DNA from 2 places in the Citrobacter sp. LJND-P06 genome. Region 2 is predicted to be linked to the other one. Evidence: predicted binding sites of a transcription regulator. Region 2 holds the regulator's gene; the other holds the start of a gene.
The links. Region 2 encodes sigma-54, which starts transcription at its own class of promoters, with help from an activator protein. Its sites were predicted from a motif close to GTTGGCACANNTTTCGCTNT; they were not measured.
Positions count from the first base shown of each region.

Region 1 (8,108 bases), 520 kb from region 2:
TGGAGGCACTATGTCCGGCAAGCGAATCGCGCGTGAAAAACTGACGATCAAAAAAATGATCGCGTTATACGAGAGCCAGTGTCCACAGGCGTTAGATGAACAGGGGCACTACGACGCACTGTTTGCCTATGCCCAAAAGCGGCTGGACAAGTGTGTGTTTGGCGAGGAGAAACCGGCCTGTAAACAGTGTCCGGTGCACTGTTACCAGCCCGCAAAGCGTGAAGAGATGAAGCAGATTATGCGCTGGGCGGGGCCGAGAATGCTCTGGCGTCACCCGATTTTGACCGTACGTCATCTGATCGACGACAAACGCCCCGTCCCGGAATTACCGGAAAAATATCAACGTAAAAAGTGAGTGTGAAATACCGGATGGCGCTGCGCTTATCAGGCCTACGAACAAACCCCACCTGTAGGCCGGATGGCGCTGCGCTTATCAGGCCTACGGACAAACCCCATCTGTAGGCCGGATAAGGTGCTTGCACCGCTATCCGGCAACGCTTCGTTTACACCAACGCATCCTTATCAATACCCAGCCGCTTCATCCGTGAAAGCAACGTAGTTCGCTTAAGTCCCAGACGTTGGGCTGCCCCTTTCGGTCCCGCCACGACGCCATTCGTCTCCCTCAGTACGCGCAAAATCAACTGACATTCATCTTCGCCATCCTGTGCAACTTCGGTGGCGACCGGCGGCGTGGCTGAGGTTAATACACCCACATCCGGGATTGAGAGTTGTAGCACGTTGCCCCGGGTCAGAAGTACGGCGCGTTCCACCACGTTTTCCAGTTCGCGAACGTTACCAGGCCACTCCATATTGCTCAGGGTACGCAGCGTTTCTGCGGGGATGCTGTCGATGTTACGTCCCATCCGACGGGCGATTTTAAAGGTGAAGGCCTTCACCAGCAGCGGAATATCTTCCGGGCGTTCGCGCAGCGGCGGAAGCTGGATCGGGAAGACATTCAGGCGGTAATAGAGATCGTTGCGGAACTCGCGATCGGCCACCATCTTTTTCAGATCGCGGTTGGTGGCGGCGATCAGTCGCACATCGGTCTGGATCAGTTTATTGCTGCCCAGGCGTTCGAACTCCTGCTCCTGGAGAACGCGCAGTAGTTTAGGCTGTAACTCCAGCGGCATGTCGCCCACTTCATCGAGAAACAGCGAGCTTTTATCCGCCAGTTCAAAACGGCCGATACGCTGGGCGCTGGCTCCCGTGAACGCGCCACGCTCATGACCAAACAGATCGCTTTCCAGCAGTCCGGCAGGCATCGCGGCACAGTTCATTTTCACCATGCGGCGTGTGTTGCGCCCGCTCAGGTTGTGGATCGCCCGGGCGATCAGTTCCTTACCGGTTCCTGTTTCTCCCAGAATCAAGACCGTACTGTCGCTTTGCGCCACCATCTCGACTTGTTTGAGGACGTTGTACATCGCCTCGCTTCGCCCAATGATTTCGCCAAAATCACTGTCGACATTATTCAACTGTTCGGTGAGTGCCAGGTTTTCGTCCACCAGGCGTTCTTTGAGACGGTGGATTTCCTGATAAGCGAGGGCATTATCGACGGCAATCGCCACGCGTTCGGCGATTTGACGCAGCAATTTCAGGTTAGTGGTGGTGAAGATTTTTTCTTCGCATTGCGCCAGTTTCAGCACGCCGAGCATGGTGTTGCCGGACATCAGCGGCAGCAGGCACAGCGTTTGCAGTTGATTACCCCAGGTGTCGAACAGCATACGTTCGTAAGGGGCAAGCGCATCCCTTTCATTCAGGTTAATCAGCAGCATCTCTTTGCTTCTGAACACCCGTTCAGTGAGAGTGCCAGCTTCATCCACTTCACTCTGCTGGTGTGCGGGATGCGTTTTATCCAGATAATGGGTAGACCAGATATTCAGTTTATTTTTGTGATGGCTGCGCAGAACAATACTGATCGCGTCAATGTTGAAGTAGTAGTGGATCTCTTTCGCCACTTCGCTGACCAGCTCGTCAATGTCGAGACGCGAGAGCACCGCATTGGTGATCGCCACCAGAATACGGAAGTTATCGCGTTCGCGGCACAGCAAATCGTAATCGACGTTGTTCGACACCCGACACTGAATTTGCTCGGCAACCACCGAGACAATCTGGGTAAAAGTTTGCAGCCGTTGGTACTCTTTTTCGCTCCACGGGCGGTCTTCATTGCGGATAAATTCACAGCCGCCAAAGATACGCCCATCTGCTGCCAGCGGTAGCAGGCAATAGTGGCCGAATTCACCGTATAACCCGCAGGAGGCTAGCTGGGGCCAGGTTTCCGTAAACTCATGGAAATTACAGTGCAATGCGTCGGGACGAGACAGAATACGGCGAACCGGGCCGTGCGCCAGCACCGTTTCATCTTCATATTCGATTGGTTTACTGTTTTCTTCGCGCGTCGCGTAATAGCGTGCGCGCTGTGTTTGTGCCTGCCATAACACAATAGCCGCGCTGTCGGCTAATGCCGAACGCCTGACCAGTTGGGAAAGCGCTTCACTGAGCGAAGCCAGATCGGGCTGCTGCAATAATGTACGAGTAATATCAAACAACCCTTGCTGTCCGAGATCGCTCATCGGTGTATACGACATGTTGCTTTTCCAGGAATGTACCGCAGTGCGGCAAGGTACATGAATTATAGGTATTCTTTTTAAACTTCTGCCGGATGGCGGCTACGCCTTATCCGGCCTACGGCTGTAGCCCGGTAAGCGTAGCGCTACCGGGCAATATTATCAGCAAATACGTGGCAGAGGTTCGGAGTGCGGCAAATCAAGGGTACGTTTGACGCCATATAAACCCGCGAGACGAACACCTTTACGCTCGACCACTTCGCCAATCAACGCGGCATCACGTCCCAGAGGATGTGAACGGAGCGCTTCCAGTACCTGTTCAGCCGCCTGACGTTCAACGGCAATCACCAGTTTACCTTCGTTGGCAAAGTTAAGGGCATCCAGTCCCAGCAGTTCGCACACGCCGCGCACCGCCGGTTTTACCGGAAGGGCGCTTTCAGACAGCTCAATACCGCAACCGCTGGCGGCGGCGAATTCATGAGTGACCGCGTTTACGCCGCCACGGGTGGCATCGCGCAGCGCCTTCACGCCGGTGATATTGCGTAGCGTCTGAATCAGCGGGGTGAGTACGGCGCAGTCGCTCACCAGCTCGCCATCCAGCCCCAGTTGTTCGCGCAGATTGAGAATGGTCGCGCCATGATCGCCCAGCGTACCGCTTACCAGCAGAACGTCGCCTGGGGTCAGGGTTTGCGCGCCCCAGTGAATATCCCCCGGAATGGCCCCCATGCCCGCAGTGTTGATGAACAGCTTGTCTGCCGCGCCGCGCTGAACGACTTTGGTGTCGCCGGTTACAATGGCGATACCCGCTTCGCGAGCCGTTGCCGCCATACTGTTTACCACGGTTTTCAGCGTCTCCATCGGCAACCCTTCTTCAAGGATAAAACCGCAAGACAGATAACGTGGGATTGCGCCGCTGACCGCAACGTCGTTGGCGGTGCCGCAAATGGCCAGCTTGCCAATGTTGCCACCGGGGAAAAATAACGGGTCAATAACGTAGCTGTCAGTCGAGAAGGCCAGACGATCGCCTTCCGCCATTAGTTGCGCCAGATCCAGACGCGCCTGATCTTCTTGTTCCGCCAGCCATGGGTTGGCAAAGGCTTCCATGAACAGACTGTTGATCAGTTGCTGCATGGCTTGTCCGCCACTTCCGTGGGCGAGTTGTACGCTATTCATGCTTCAGACTCCTGCTGACGATACTGATACCAGGCGGCACATGCGCCTTCGGAAGAGACCATCAGTGCGCCAAAGGCGGTTTGTGGGTTACAGGTGTTGCCAAACAACGAGCATTGATTCGGTTTACATTTACCCGTCAACACTTCTCCGCAACGTGCGCGCGGATCGTCATATACCTGCTGCGGTGCCGGTTGGAAATGCGCTTCGGCATCAAACCGTTGATAGTCTGGCATCAGATGAACGCCGGATGACTCAATCACGCCAAGGCCGCGCCATTCGCTGTCGCCCGTCACGCAGAACACCTCGGAAATTGCTTGTTGCGCCAGCGCATTACCGGCATCCGGTACCACGCGGCGATACTGGTTTTCGACCAGACTATGGGCCGCGATTTTCTGCTCAACCAGCATGGCGACGCCTTGCAACAGATCAAGCGGTTCGAATCCTGCGACCACCAGCGGACGGTGGAACTCGCTGGCGATAAAGTTGTAGGCGTCAGTCCCTATGACCATGCTGACGTGGCCCGGCGCGAGGAACGCGTCGATGCCGCTGTCCGGCTGTTCCAGCAGGCAGCGCAGCGTGGGGATAAGCGTGATGTGCTGGCAGAAAAAGTAAAAGTTCTGCACGTCTCGCGCTTTTGCCTGTTGCAGCGTAATGGCGGTGGTCGGCATGGTGGTTTCAAAACCCAGCCCGAAGAACACGACTTTCCGCGTCGGGTTTTCCTGCGCCAGTTTGAGCGCATCCATCGGGGAGTAAACAATGCGGACATCGGCGCCGCGCGCTTTGGCTTGCAGGAGAGAACCCTGCTTGCCCGGTACGCGCATCGCATCGCCAAAGGTGCAGAAAATCACTTCCGGGTGGCTGGCGATTTCGACGCAGCTATCAATTCTGCCCATCGGCAGTACACAGACCGGGCAGCCAGGGCCGTGAATAAATTCCACATTCTCGGGCAATAGCTGGTCGAGGCCGAATTTGAAGATAGCGTGAGTGTGGCCGCCGCAGATTTCCATGATACGCAGCGGGCGTTCGGCAGTGTAAGGGAGATGGACCGCGCGCTCACGCAGATGATCAATTAACTGCATCACCTGCTCTGGTGCGCGATATTCGTCAACAAAACGCATTATTTTTCCTCACCAAACAGTAAAGCGCCGACGTCCGGCTCAACATCAAACATGTTTTGTAGCGCCTCGAGGGTATCGCGCGCTTCGGCTTCATTAATCACACTCATGGCAAAACCAACGTGAACCAGTACCCACTGGCCTAAACGCGGCTCACCGTGTTCATCGCAACTGCCGACCAGCGTCAGGTCGACGTCGCGCTGAATACCGCAAACGTCGACTTTTGCCTGGTTGCCGTCAATGGTACGGATTTGACCCGGGACGCCTATGCACATCGCTGTGACTCCAGCCAGTTCAGCCACTGATCCATCCCTTCGCCGCTGGTGGCGGAAATCAGAATGATTTCAATTTCCGGGTTTACTTCACGGGCGCTGGCGATGCACTTCTCAACATCGAAGTTAAGGTAGGGCAGCAGGTCGATTTTGTTGAGCAGCATCAGCGAGGCGGCAGCAAACATGTGCGGGTATTTCAGCGGTTTATCTTCGCCTTCGGTGACGGAAAGCACTGCCACTTTATGACGTTCGCCGAGATCAAAGCTGGCCGGGCACACCAGGTTGCCGACATTTTCAATAAATAGAATGCCGTTATCTTCTAAAGGCAGACGCGGCGCGGCATCGGCAATCATCTGCGCGTCCAGGTGGCAACCTTTACCGGTGTTCACCTGGATGGCCGGCGTGCCGGTGGCGCGAATACGGGCTGCGTCGTTGACGGTCTGCTGGTCGCCTTCAATTACCGCACACGGCACGCGCTCTTTCAGCTTCATCAGCGTTTCGGTGAGCAGCGTGGTTTTGCCGGAGCCAGGGCTTGATACAAGGTTAAGCACCAGATGCTGGCGGGCAGCGAAGCGAGCGCGGTTACGTTCGGCCAGGCGGTTGTTTTTGTCCAGCACGTCGATTTCAACTTCCAGCATACGGCGCTGGCTCATGCCTGGCGCATGGGTTCCGGCTTCGCCGTGCCCATAATGCAGGTCGCCTTCTTCCGTCTGGCTGGGGGTAAAACTGGACGTCTTCACGCCGGTAATATTGAGCGCCGGGCGAGCCGCCGGGGCAAATGGCGCACTACGAAACGCCGAATGAGGGTTATGTTCATCGCCCTCGATATAAAGGTTGCCTTCAGCGCAACCGCATGTTGTACACATCGCTCACTCCTGGTCTATTTCTATTCTTCTAATCTGTAAGCCGTCATCGGCCACGATCCTCAGTGTGTCGCTGTTGCATTGCGGACAACGGCGGACGCGCTGTGTCAGCAGCGTGACGTATTGCTGACAAGACTCGCACCAACATTCGGCTTCTTGCTCTTCGAGGTGCAGTTTACAACCTTCCGCCAGGGTGCCGCGGCATACCAGATCAAAACAAAAGGCGAGAGCACTGGTTTCGACACAAGAAAATGCGCCAATTTTGAGCCAGACCCCAGTTACCTTTTGCGCACCGTGTTGTGTGGCCTGTTGTTCGATCAATTCCAGTGCCCGTTGGCAGAGGGTTATTTCGTGCATATCGCCTCCCATCATCTATTGCTGCGGTAAAAGCAATAAACATGCCAGTTATTGTTTTTGGCACGCTGACACTGACGACGATGACGAAATGACATGTCGTCATCGTGCTATTTGCTTGTATGTGTATGAAAAATAATGAATTTAAAGTTGGCATAAAACGTGCTTAAGGCAGGTTATCTCACGTAAACGAGTAACCTGACATGACAATTTGGGAAATAAGCGAAAAAGCTGATTACATCGCGCAGCGGCATCGTCTCCTACAGGACCAGTGGCGTATTTACTGCAATTCGCTGGTTCAGGGGATCACCCTGTCAAAAGCGCGACTGCATCACGCCATGAGCTGCGCGCCGGACAAAGATCTTTGCTTCGTTCTTTTTGAACACTTCACTATCTACGTCACGCTGGCTGACGGTTTCAACAGCCACACCATTGAGTACTACGTTGAAACGAAAGATAGCGAAGAAAAACAACTCATTGCGCAAGCGCAACTGACCATCGACGGCAAAGTTGACGAGCATGTCAGCAACCGCGATCGCGAGCAGGTGCTGGAGCACTATCTCGAGAAAATCGCCAGCGTTTACGACAGCCTGTATGCCGCGGTGGAAACCAACACCCCGGTCAATATGCACCAACTGGTAAAGGGACAATTCCCGGCGGCGTAAGCCAGAGGTTTTGCCCGTTTTGTTCGCGATGCGGTCTGACGCCGTGTCACGACTATTTTGGGGATGGGAGTGTCGATGAGTGTCGAAAATGACACTTGATGGACATGTTTTCGTCAAAAATGACTATCACCTGAGGAATGCCTGGTGAATCGTTTTGTAATTGCTGACTCCACGCTCTGTATTGGCTGCCACACTTGTGAGGCCGCCTGTTCAGAGACGCATCGCCAGCATGGCCTGCAGTCAATGCCGCGCCTGAAAGTGATGCTGAATGAAAAAGAATCCGCGCCACAACTTTGCCATCACTGCGAAGATGCGCCGTGCGCGACCGTGTGTCCTGTCAACGCCATCAACCGCGTAGATGGCGCTGTACAGTTGAATGAAAGCCTGTGCGTAAGCTGCAAACTGTGCGGGATTGCCTGCCCGTTTGGCGCGATAGAGTTTTCCGGCAGCCGTCCGCTGCATATTCCGGCCAACGCCAATACCCCGAAAGCGCCGCCTGCGCCTCCGGCTCCGGCTCGCGTGAGCACGCTGCTGGACTGGGTGCCGGGTGTTCGCGCCATCGCTGTGAAATGCGATCTGTGCAGTTTTGATGAACAAGGCCCCGCCTGTGTACGGATGTGCCCAACCAAAGCGCTGCATCTGGTTGAAAACACCGATATCGCCCGCGCCAGCAAACGTAAGCGTGAACTGACGTTCAATACCGATTTTGGCGATCTCACCTTGTTTCAGCAGGCTCAGAGTGGGGATGCAAAATGAGCGTAATTTCACTGATTAATAGCGGCGTGGCCTGGTTTGCCGCCACGGCGATTCTGGCGTTTCTGTTTTCATTCCACAAAGCGTTGAGCGGCTGGATTGCGGGCGTGGGCGGGGCCATTGGTAGCCTGTTCACGGCAGCGGCGGGTGCCCTTGCGTTGACTCACGCATTAGCGGTCAGCGGTGTGATGCCGTTTATCGGACATACCCTGCAAGTGACGCCGTTAAATGCTATCTGGTTGATTACGCTCGGTCTGTGCGGGCTGTTTGTCAGCCTGTACAACATTGACTGGCATCGTCATCCGCAGGTGAAAGCCAACGGTTTGCTGGTGAATTTATTAATGGCGGC
Region 1 covers NZ_CP187317.1:1,009,519-1,017,626, forward strand. The annotation lists gene ACO7SM_RS04800 (nitrous oxide-stimulated promoter family protein) at 11-355, shown strand; gene flhA (formate hydrogenlyase transcriptional activator FlhA) at 504-2,585, opposite strand; gene hypE (hydrogenase expression/formation protein HypE) at 2,727-3,737, opposite strand; gene hypD (hydrogenase formation protein HypD) at 3,734-4,855, opposite strand; gene hypC (hydrogenase 3 maturation protein HypC) at 4,855-5,127, opposite strand; gene hypB (hydrogenase nickel incorporation protein HypB) at 5,118-5,990, opposite strand; gene hypA (hydrogenase maturation nickel metallochaperone HypA) at 5,994-6,344, opposite strand; gene hycA (formate hydrogenlyase regulator HycA) at 6,545-7,006, shown strand; gene hycB (formate hydrogenlyase subunit HycB) at 7,151-7,762, shown strand; gene hycC (formate hydrogenlyase subunit 3) at 7,759-8,108, shown strand, end outside.
Region 1: hycA (formate hydrogenlyase regulator HycA) is a predicted target of sigma-54. The motif match lies at 6,491-6,510, and genes of this name have one in related genera.

Region 2 (8,108 bases):
GCAGCAAACTCCGTCAACGTGACGGACGGTTTGCCGTCAAAGTCGGCGATGACATCGTAGACGTAACCTGTACCACAATCGGTTTCCACCGTACCGTAATAGCGCGGAATACCGCTCCAGTCTTTCAGGTGGCGTGCCAGGTGCGCGTAGTATTTCAGCTCGCGTCGGGTTTCTTTATCGCCGCCATCTCCATTGTGGTAGACGACTTTAATACAACGCTGGGCATCATCCGGATGCGCATAACATTTACGATGTCTTCCGGTGCCCAGGGGGATCTGTTGGGATAAACGTATCATAAGATCTCTGGAAATGTTTTCTGACATAAATCCAGTATGACCTTCTAACTTAAATGAATCCTAAACGATCAGCCTTAAGGTTTTCTTAATATTGTTATAGGGCAAAAAAGCGCACTAAATGTACAAGTAATGTCTGAATGTAACAGTAAAGAGGGCAGCACGAAGGTGGTGAACATCGCAGGTTTGCCGAAGGGGGCGTACCGTATCAGTGTGTATACAGGCAGTTCAGCCCGGTAAGCTTATACATACCGGGCTGGACGGTGTTTTTCGGGAGAGATGACGCTATCGCAGAGGAACGACTGATTAGTCTTCGTCGAATCCTGAATTGAACAGCGCGATGACCGCCGCCAGTGCTTCGACTTCCTGGGGGCCGGTGGCTTCGATTTCGATTTGGCGTCCTTTCGCTGAGTCCAGCATCAGGAGTGCAATCACACTGTTTGCTTCAGCTTCAGTCCCTTCATCATTGCGTAACAATACTTCAGCTTCAAAACCCTGCATTAATTCAAAGAGTTTCATTGCTGGCCGGGCATGCATACCCAGCTTATTCGTGACTTCAACAGTCTGCTTCACGGTCATGTTTTGCGTTTTTCCAGCGTACGATGGCGTGACTGCACGTTCTTGCCGCGAGAACGGAAGTAGTCTGCCAGCTGCTCTGCAATATACACCGAACGGTGTTTCCCGCCAGTACAACCAATGGCTACGGTCAGGTAGCTGCGGTTGTTTGTCTCCAGCATCGGTAACCATAGCTCAAGATAGCTGCGAGTCTGATAAATAAAATTGTGTACTTCTGTGTGGCGGTCGAGAAACGCGGCGACCGGCTTATCCAGGCCCGTCATTGGACGCAGTTTCGGGTCCCAGTGCGGGTTAGGCAGGAAGCGCACGTCAAACACATAATCCGCATCAATCGGAATACCGTGCTTGAAGCCGAAAGACTCGAAGACCATCGTCAGTTCGCGTTCACGTTTACCCAGCAGGCGAGTTCGTAACATCTCTGCCAGTTCATGCACCGACATTTCGGATGTATCAACGATCAGATCTGCACGGGAACGCAAGGGTTCCAGCAAATCACTCTCTTCATCAATGGCGCTTTCCAGCGACAGATTCTTGCTGGACAGCGGGTGCAGGCGGCGCGTGTCGCTGTAACGGCGAATGAGTGTGTTGCGATCGGCATCGAGAAACAACAACTGAGGGGAGAAGGCGTCCGGCAGGTTGTTCATTGCCTGCTCGAAAATCTCCGGCGATTCCGGCATGTTGCGCACATCGATGCTGACGGCCGCAGAAATCTGGCGATCGGCCAGTGTTCGGGCCAGATCGGGCAACAGCACTACGGGAAGGTTATCCACGCAGTAAAAACCCATATCTTCCAGCGCACGCAGGGCGACAGACTTACCTGACCCTGAACGACCGCTGACGATCATCAGTACCATGTACCGTTTCTCCTCACAACGACAAAAAGAGATGCCATTGGGTTGTTATGCTTCATCCTGTTCACCTTCGGTGTCAGTGATGATTTTATAGAGTTCTTCGTCACTCTGGGCTGAGCGCAGGCGGCGGCAGATGGTTTTATCCGCCAGACGTTTCGCCACCAAAGACAGCGTATGCAAGTGCGTTTTGGTTTGGTCGGCGGGAACGAGCAGGGCGAAAAGCAGGTCGACAGGCTGATTATCTATAGCGTCGAAAGCAATAGGCGTTTCGAGTTGTACGAACACGCCGACAGCGCGTAACGTATCTTCTTCCAGCTTCCCGTGTGGAATTGCAATGCCATTGCCAATCCCGGTACTGCCCATTTTTTCACGCGTCAGAATGGCTTCAAAAACCACCTGAGAGGGCAGGCTGAGCTGTTTTGCCGCCAGTTCGCTGATGATTTCCAGCGCGCGTTTTTTGCTTTGGCAGTGGACACCACTGCGCGTACATTCCTGGTTAAGTACACTGCTCAGTTGTAGAGTCGAATCGTTATTTATCATAATTTCACCTAAGAACCTGCCCCATCCAACTGACGGGTCAGATTCGGAGCGCTAACTGTACAAATGGCCTGTTGTGCTTCACAACAGGCCGTCCTGCACCCGTTAACTGCCCGGACAATTAGTGTTGTTTCAGTTTATCTTTATGTTTCGTTAATTGCCGGGCCAGTTTATCAATCAATCCGTCAATAGCGGCATACATATCCTGACCTTCGGCACTGGCATGAATCTCGCCGCCGTTCACATGCAGTGTCGCATCCGAGGTGTGGGTCACTTTCTCCACTTTCAACACAATGTAGACCTGATTAATCCGGTCAAAATACTGTTCAAGCTTAGCGAACTTGCCTGAAATAAACTCGCGCAAAGCTTCAGTAATTTCGACGTTATTTCCAGTGATATTGAGCTGCATAGTGTCTTCCTTATCGGTTGGGTCATACCAGCTGTTTGCGCTGGTTAGACGGCGGAATGGATAAAGACTCTCGGTACTTCGCAACGGTACGGCGCGCCACCATGATACCTTGTTCTGACAGCATAGAGGTTAACTTGCTGTCGCTCAGTGGTTTCGCGGGGTTTTCCGCAGCAATTAACTTCTTCACCAGCGCCCGTATTGCCGTGGACGAGGCTTCACCGCCGCCTTCGGTATTGACGTGGCTGGAAAAGAAATATTTCAGTTCAAAAATTCCGCGCGGACTGTGCAGATACTTTTGTGTGGTCACACGGGAAATTGTCGACTCATGCATTTCGACGGCCTGGGCGATATCCGCCAGCACCATCGGTTTCATAAACTCTTCGCCCTGCTCAAAAAAGGCTTGCTGCTGCTCAACGATACAGCGACTGACGCGCAGCAACGTATCGTTACGGCTTTCCAGACTTTTGATCAGCCACTTCGCATCCTGAAGATTGCTACGGATAAACTGGCTGTCCGCATCGTTACGCGCGCCATTGCACATGGCGGCATAGTGCTGATTGATCTGCAAACGCGGAATGCTGTCGCTGTTCAGTTCTACCGTCCAGCGATCGTTATGTTTACGAACCAGCACATCAGGGATCACGTATTCCGGCTCGCCAGTCTGGATCGACTGCCCGGGTCTGGGATCGAGCGACTGAATAAGATTGACCGCTTCTTTAAGCACCTCTTCCTTCAGGCGGGTGACGCGCATCAATGAGCGAAAATCGTGATTGGCCAGCAGATCAAGGTGATCGCTGATGATCAGGCGAGCCTCTTGCAGCCAGGGGGTAGCGGTGTCGAATTGCGAGAGTTGGATCAGCAAACAGTCGCGAAGATCTTTTGCCGCCACGCCGACAGGATCGAAACGCTGAATGCGTTTAAGTACCGCTTCGACTTCATCAAGGTCTACCTCTTCGTCACCCATGCTCTCGAGGATCTCATCCAGCGAGACGGTGAGATAGCCGGTTTCATCTACTGCATCGACGATCGACGTGGCGATTGCCCGGTCGGTGTCCGAGAACGGCGTAAGCTCCACCTGCCACATCAGGTAATCCTGGAGCGACTGCGTAGTCTCACCCTGATAGACCGGAAGCTCGTCGTCGATATAGTCGCCACTGGGGCCGGACGGCGTTCCTGCGGTGTAGATTTCATCCCAACTGGCATCAAGCGGCAGCTCTTCCGGCATCTCTTTTTGTTCGAGTGCGTCTGCGGTGTCCAGGGTTTCGCTGTCCTGAGTTTCCTGGGTGTCGATTTCTTCGTGAAGATCGGTTTGCTCGAGCAGTGGATTACTATCCAGCGCTTGCTGAAGTTCTTGCTGAAGTTCCAGCGTGGACAACTGCAACAGACGGATAGCCTGTTGTAGTTGAGGCGTCATTGCCAGTTGTTGGCTGAGCCTGAGTTGCAAACCTTGCTTCATGTTCAGAATGATTTTCTCCCGCTATGACGTCGCAATCTTCTACCCTATCAGAGTCTGAAGTCTTCCCCAAGGTATACACGTTTAACGTGGTCGTCTTGCAGGATTTCAGTCGGTGTACCGTGTGCGATGAGGTGTCCCTGACTCACGATATACGCGCGTTCGCAGACCGCCAGCGTTTCACGGACGTTATGGTCAGTTATCAATACGCCGAGTCCGCTGTCGCGCAGATGCTCAATGATGCGTTTAATATCGATAACGGAAATGGGGTCAACACCCGCAAAAGGTTCATCCAGCAGGATAAATTTAGGGTTTGCCGCCAGCGCACGGGCGATTTCCACACGACGGCGTTCACCCCCGGAGAGCGACTGCCCCAGGTTGTCACGCAGGTGCTCGATGTGAAATTCTTCCATCAGCTCATTGGCTCTGTCTTCGCGTTGTTCGCTCGACAGATCGTCACGGATTTGCAACACCGCCATCAGGTTATCAAATACGCTCAGGCGACGGAAAATAGAGGCTTCCTGCGGCAAATAGCCAATACCGCGGCGTGCACGCGCATGAAGCGGCAGCAGGCTGATATCTTCGTCATCAATAATGATGTTGCCTGCATCGCGCGCCACGATGCCCACAACCATATAAAAGGTCGTGGTTTTGCCCGCGCCGTTTGGGCCAAGAAGACCCACGATCTCCCCGGAGTTGACGGTCAGACTGACATCTTCCACCACCCGGCGGCCCTTATAGGCCTTTGCAAGATTCTTTGCAGTTAATGTTGCCATAACGAATTAGTTACCCTTCTTCTGTGCCGGGGCCTGGCCTTTGTTTTTGTCTTGCAGCTGCGACGGAACCAGAACCGTGGTCACACGTTTGCCTTTTTCACTAAAGGCCTGCATTTTTTGCTCTTTCACCAGATAGGTGATCTTGTCGCCGGTAATGTTGCTGTCGAGCTGCTCCAGGTAGGCGTTTCCGGTAAGAATGACGAAATCTTTTGCCAGCTCATAATGCATTTTCGAGGCGTGGCCTTTTACCGGCTTACCGTTGTCCTGCATCTGATAGAAGGTGGCAGGGTTGCCGAAGCCATCAATCACTTCTTTGCCTTCTTCGCCGCCTGGACGGGTAACGACCACTTTATCGGCATTAATTTTGATGGTGCCCTGGGTGACAATAACGTTACCGGTGAAGGTAACGACATTGCCCTGCATATCCAGGGACTGCTGGTCCGATTCAATATGAATCGGCTGCTCGGTATCGCCCGTGACGGCGAACGCCGGAATGCTGGCGGCCAGAAGTGAGCTGGCAAGCACAAGATTAAGGCTGAGTTTGTTTGTTTTGAATTTCATAGGAGGTTCTAACCTTTTCAATCAGCTCGGCGTTCTTGCTGCGTAAGTTGCCGCGCATTTTCAGTCCGCTGGAGTTAAATGTTGTTCCGTATAACGTCACGAGATCGTCAGAGGTAACATCCTGCGTTACCAGATTGATTTTCGCGTTATCGGTCGTAATTCTGCGTAGTTGAGAGTCAGGCACCAACGCGTTGACTTCAACATGGCCGTAGAGGTACAGCATCCGGTCATCGGTCAATTTAGCTTTGTCGGCCTTAATCGACCATGTCGGGACTTTATCCTTATCAAAGGTGGTTAACACCGGGCGGGTAAACCACGAAACCGCCTGATCTGAATAGTATTCAACATGTTGAGCTATGAGGCGATAGTTCAGCGCCCCCTCGGGACTGTATACGACGGTATCCGTATGCTCACTTTTGTAAGTTGGGTCGCTGTTATTCACGACAACCTGGGGCGCATCGTCTTTATCGGCCAGATTGATACCGATAAGCACCAGAATGGCCAACGACAGCACAATGATAACCCAACGTCTGGTTTTACTCATATCGATTGCCCTTTGGCCTCATCCAGTTTGCCTTGTGCCAATAATAATAAATCGCAAACTTCCCGAACGGCGCCGCGACCTCCGTCAATACGCGTCACGTAGTCGGCGCGTGGAATCAACAATGGGTGAGCGTCCGCCACGGCAACGCTCAATCCCACTTTTTCCATCACTGGCCAGTCGATCAGATCATCACCGACGTAGGCGACGTTTTCAGGCGCCACGCCCAGTTTATTCAACAGGTCGGCAAAGGCGACCAGCTTGTCTGACTGACCCTGATAAAGATGTGTGATCCCAAGTGTGGCACAGCGATCTTCTACAAGTTTAGCTTTTCGTCCGGTAATAATGGCAACCTCAATCCCGGAAGTGAGTGCGCAACGAATACCGTAGCCATCACGGACGTTGAAGGCCTTCAGCTCTTCACCGTTATTGCCCATATAAATCAGACCGTCAGACAGTACGCCATCAACATCGAGGATGAGAAGACGGATGTTTTCCGCCCTGGCGATGACCTGAGTGCTGACGGGTCCATAACAGGTCGCAAGCGACGCACCTGCTGTACTCATTTTTATTATCCTTGAGTTTCTACACTACGCCTGCACGCAGGAGATCATGCATATGTAACACACCGAGTAACTGGTCGCCATCGGCAACCAACACCGAGGTAATATGGCGGGATTGCATCAAATTCAGAGCATCAACGGCGAGAATACCTGGGCGTACGCGAATGCCCCCAGGCGTCATAACATCGGCAATCCCTAACTGGCGAACATCACCGCCCATATCAAAGACGCGACGTAAATCACCATCCGTGAAGATACCGTTAATCTTCATATCGTCATCGCAAATGACGGTCATCCCAAGATTCTTACGCGTGATTTCCAATAGCGCATCACGCAGGCTGGCGTCTTTTTTCACATGCGGGATTTCATCATCTGTGTGCATGATATCGTTAACGCGTAGCAAAAGTTTACGTCCGAGTGCCCCGCCCGGATGGGATAACGCGAAATCTTCTGCGGTGAATCCACGGGCTTTTAGTAAGGCGACGGCAAGCGCGTCCCCCATCACCAATGTGGCGGTGGTGCTGCTGGTTGGCGCCAGGCCCAGAGGGCAGGCTTCCCGGGGCACTTTAACACACAGATGCACATCTGCGGCACGCGCCATACTGCTTTCTGGTCGACTGGTAATGCAGATGAGCGGGACATGCAGGCGCTTGAGTACGGGAATCAACGCCGTGATTTCACTCGATTCGCCGGAGTTTGAAATGGCAATAACCACATCCTGCGGCGACACCATGCCGAGATCGCCGTGGGCTGCTTCACCAGGATGAACAAAAAATGACGGCGTACCGGTACTGGCAAATGTTGCCGCCATTTTGCGCCCAATGTGTCCTGATTTCCCCATTCCCATCACGACGACTTTGCCCGGGCACCAGAACATTTTTTCACACGCAAGGGTGAAATTCTGGTTGATGTACTGGCCTAACTCGGCCAGGCCTTCACGTTCAATTTCCAGGACTTCTTTGCCTGCTAGCTGAAAGTCAAAACCCGGTTGCAACTCTAAGTGAGACATAATCCGTTTCCAGTTACCCAACGAGAAGTGGCGATATCCAGTACAGCATCGCCAGCCATATGATAAAACCGCCAGTCAACAATGCGCCCGCGCCCCGACCAATTCGGCGTGAACGATGCCAGCAGAGTATTGCAAAAATAATGCTGACCAGCAGCATGACGCTGTAGTCACGGCCAAAGGCCAAAAGGTCAACGCCACCGGGTGCTATCAGCGCCGGTAACCCCAACACGATAACGATATTAAAAATATTAGCGCCGATGATGTTGCCGACGGCAATATCGTTTTCTCCTTTACGCACACCCGCGATAGCGGTCGCCAGCTCAGGCAAGCTGGTGCCGATGGCGACCACCGTTAACCCGATAGTCAGCTCGCTCATGGCAAAATAATTGGCCAGTACCGTCGCGTTATCAACCACCATACGGGTTGCCATTGGCATGATAATCAGGGCGATGCCGAGCCACAAAAATGCAACGGGCAATCCGCCTTCACGCGGTAGCTCTGCCACCTGTTCACGGGTAAGGCTGTCATTTCCCTGACTG
Region 2 covers NZ_CP187317.1:489,829-497,936, forward strand. The annotation lists gene yrbL (PhoP regulatory network protein YrbL) at 1-296, opposite strand, end outside; gene npr (PTS phosphocarrier protein NPr) at 600-872, opposite strand; gene rapZ (RNase adapter RapZ) at 869-1,723, opposite strand; gene ptsN (PTS IIA-like nitrogen regulatory protein PtsN) at 1,769-2,260, opposite strand; gene hpf (ribosome hibernation promoting factor) at 2,379-2,666, opposite strand; gene rpoN (RNA polymerase factor sigma-54) at 2,689-4,122, opposite strand; gene lptB (LPS export ABC transporter ATP-binding protein) at 4,170-4,895, opposite strand; gene lptA (lipopolysaccharide ABC transporter substrate-binding protein LptA) at 4,902-5,456, opposite strand; gene lptC (LPS export ABC transporter periplasmic protein LptC) at 5,425-6,000, opposite strand; gene kdsC (3-deoxy-manno-octulosonate-8-phosphatase KdsC) at 5,997-6,563, opposite strand; gene kdsD (arabinose-5-phosphate isomerase KdsD) at 6,583-7,569, opposite strand; gene ACO7SM_RS02380 (calcium/sodium antiporter) at 7,583-8,108, opposite strand, start outside.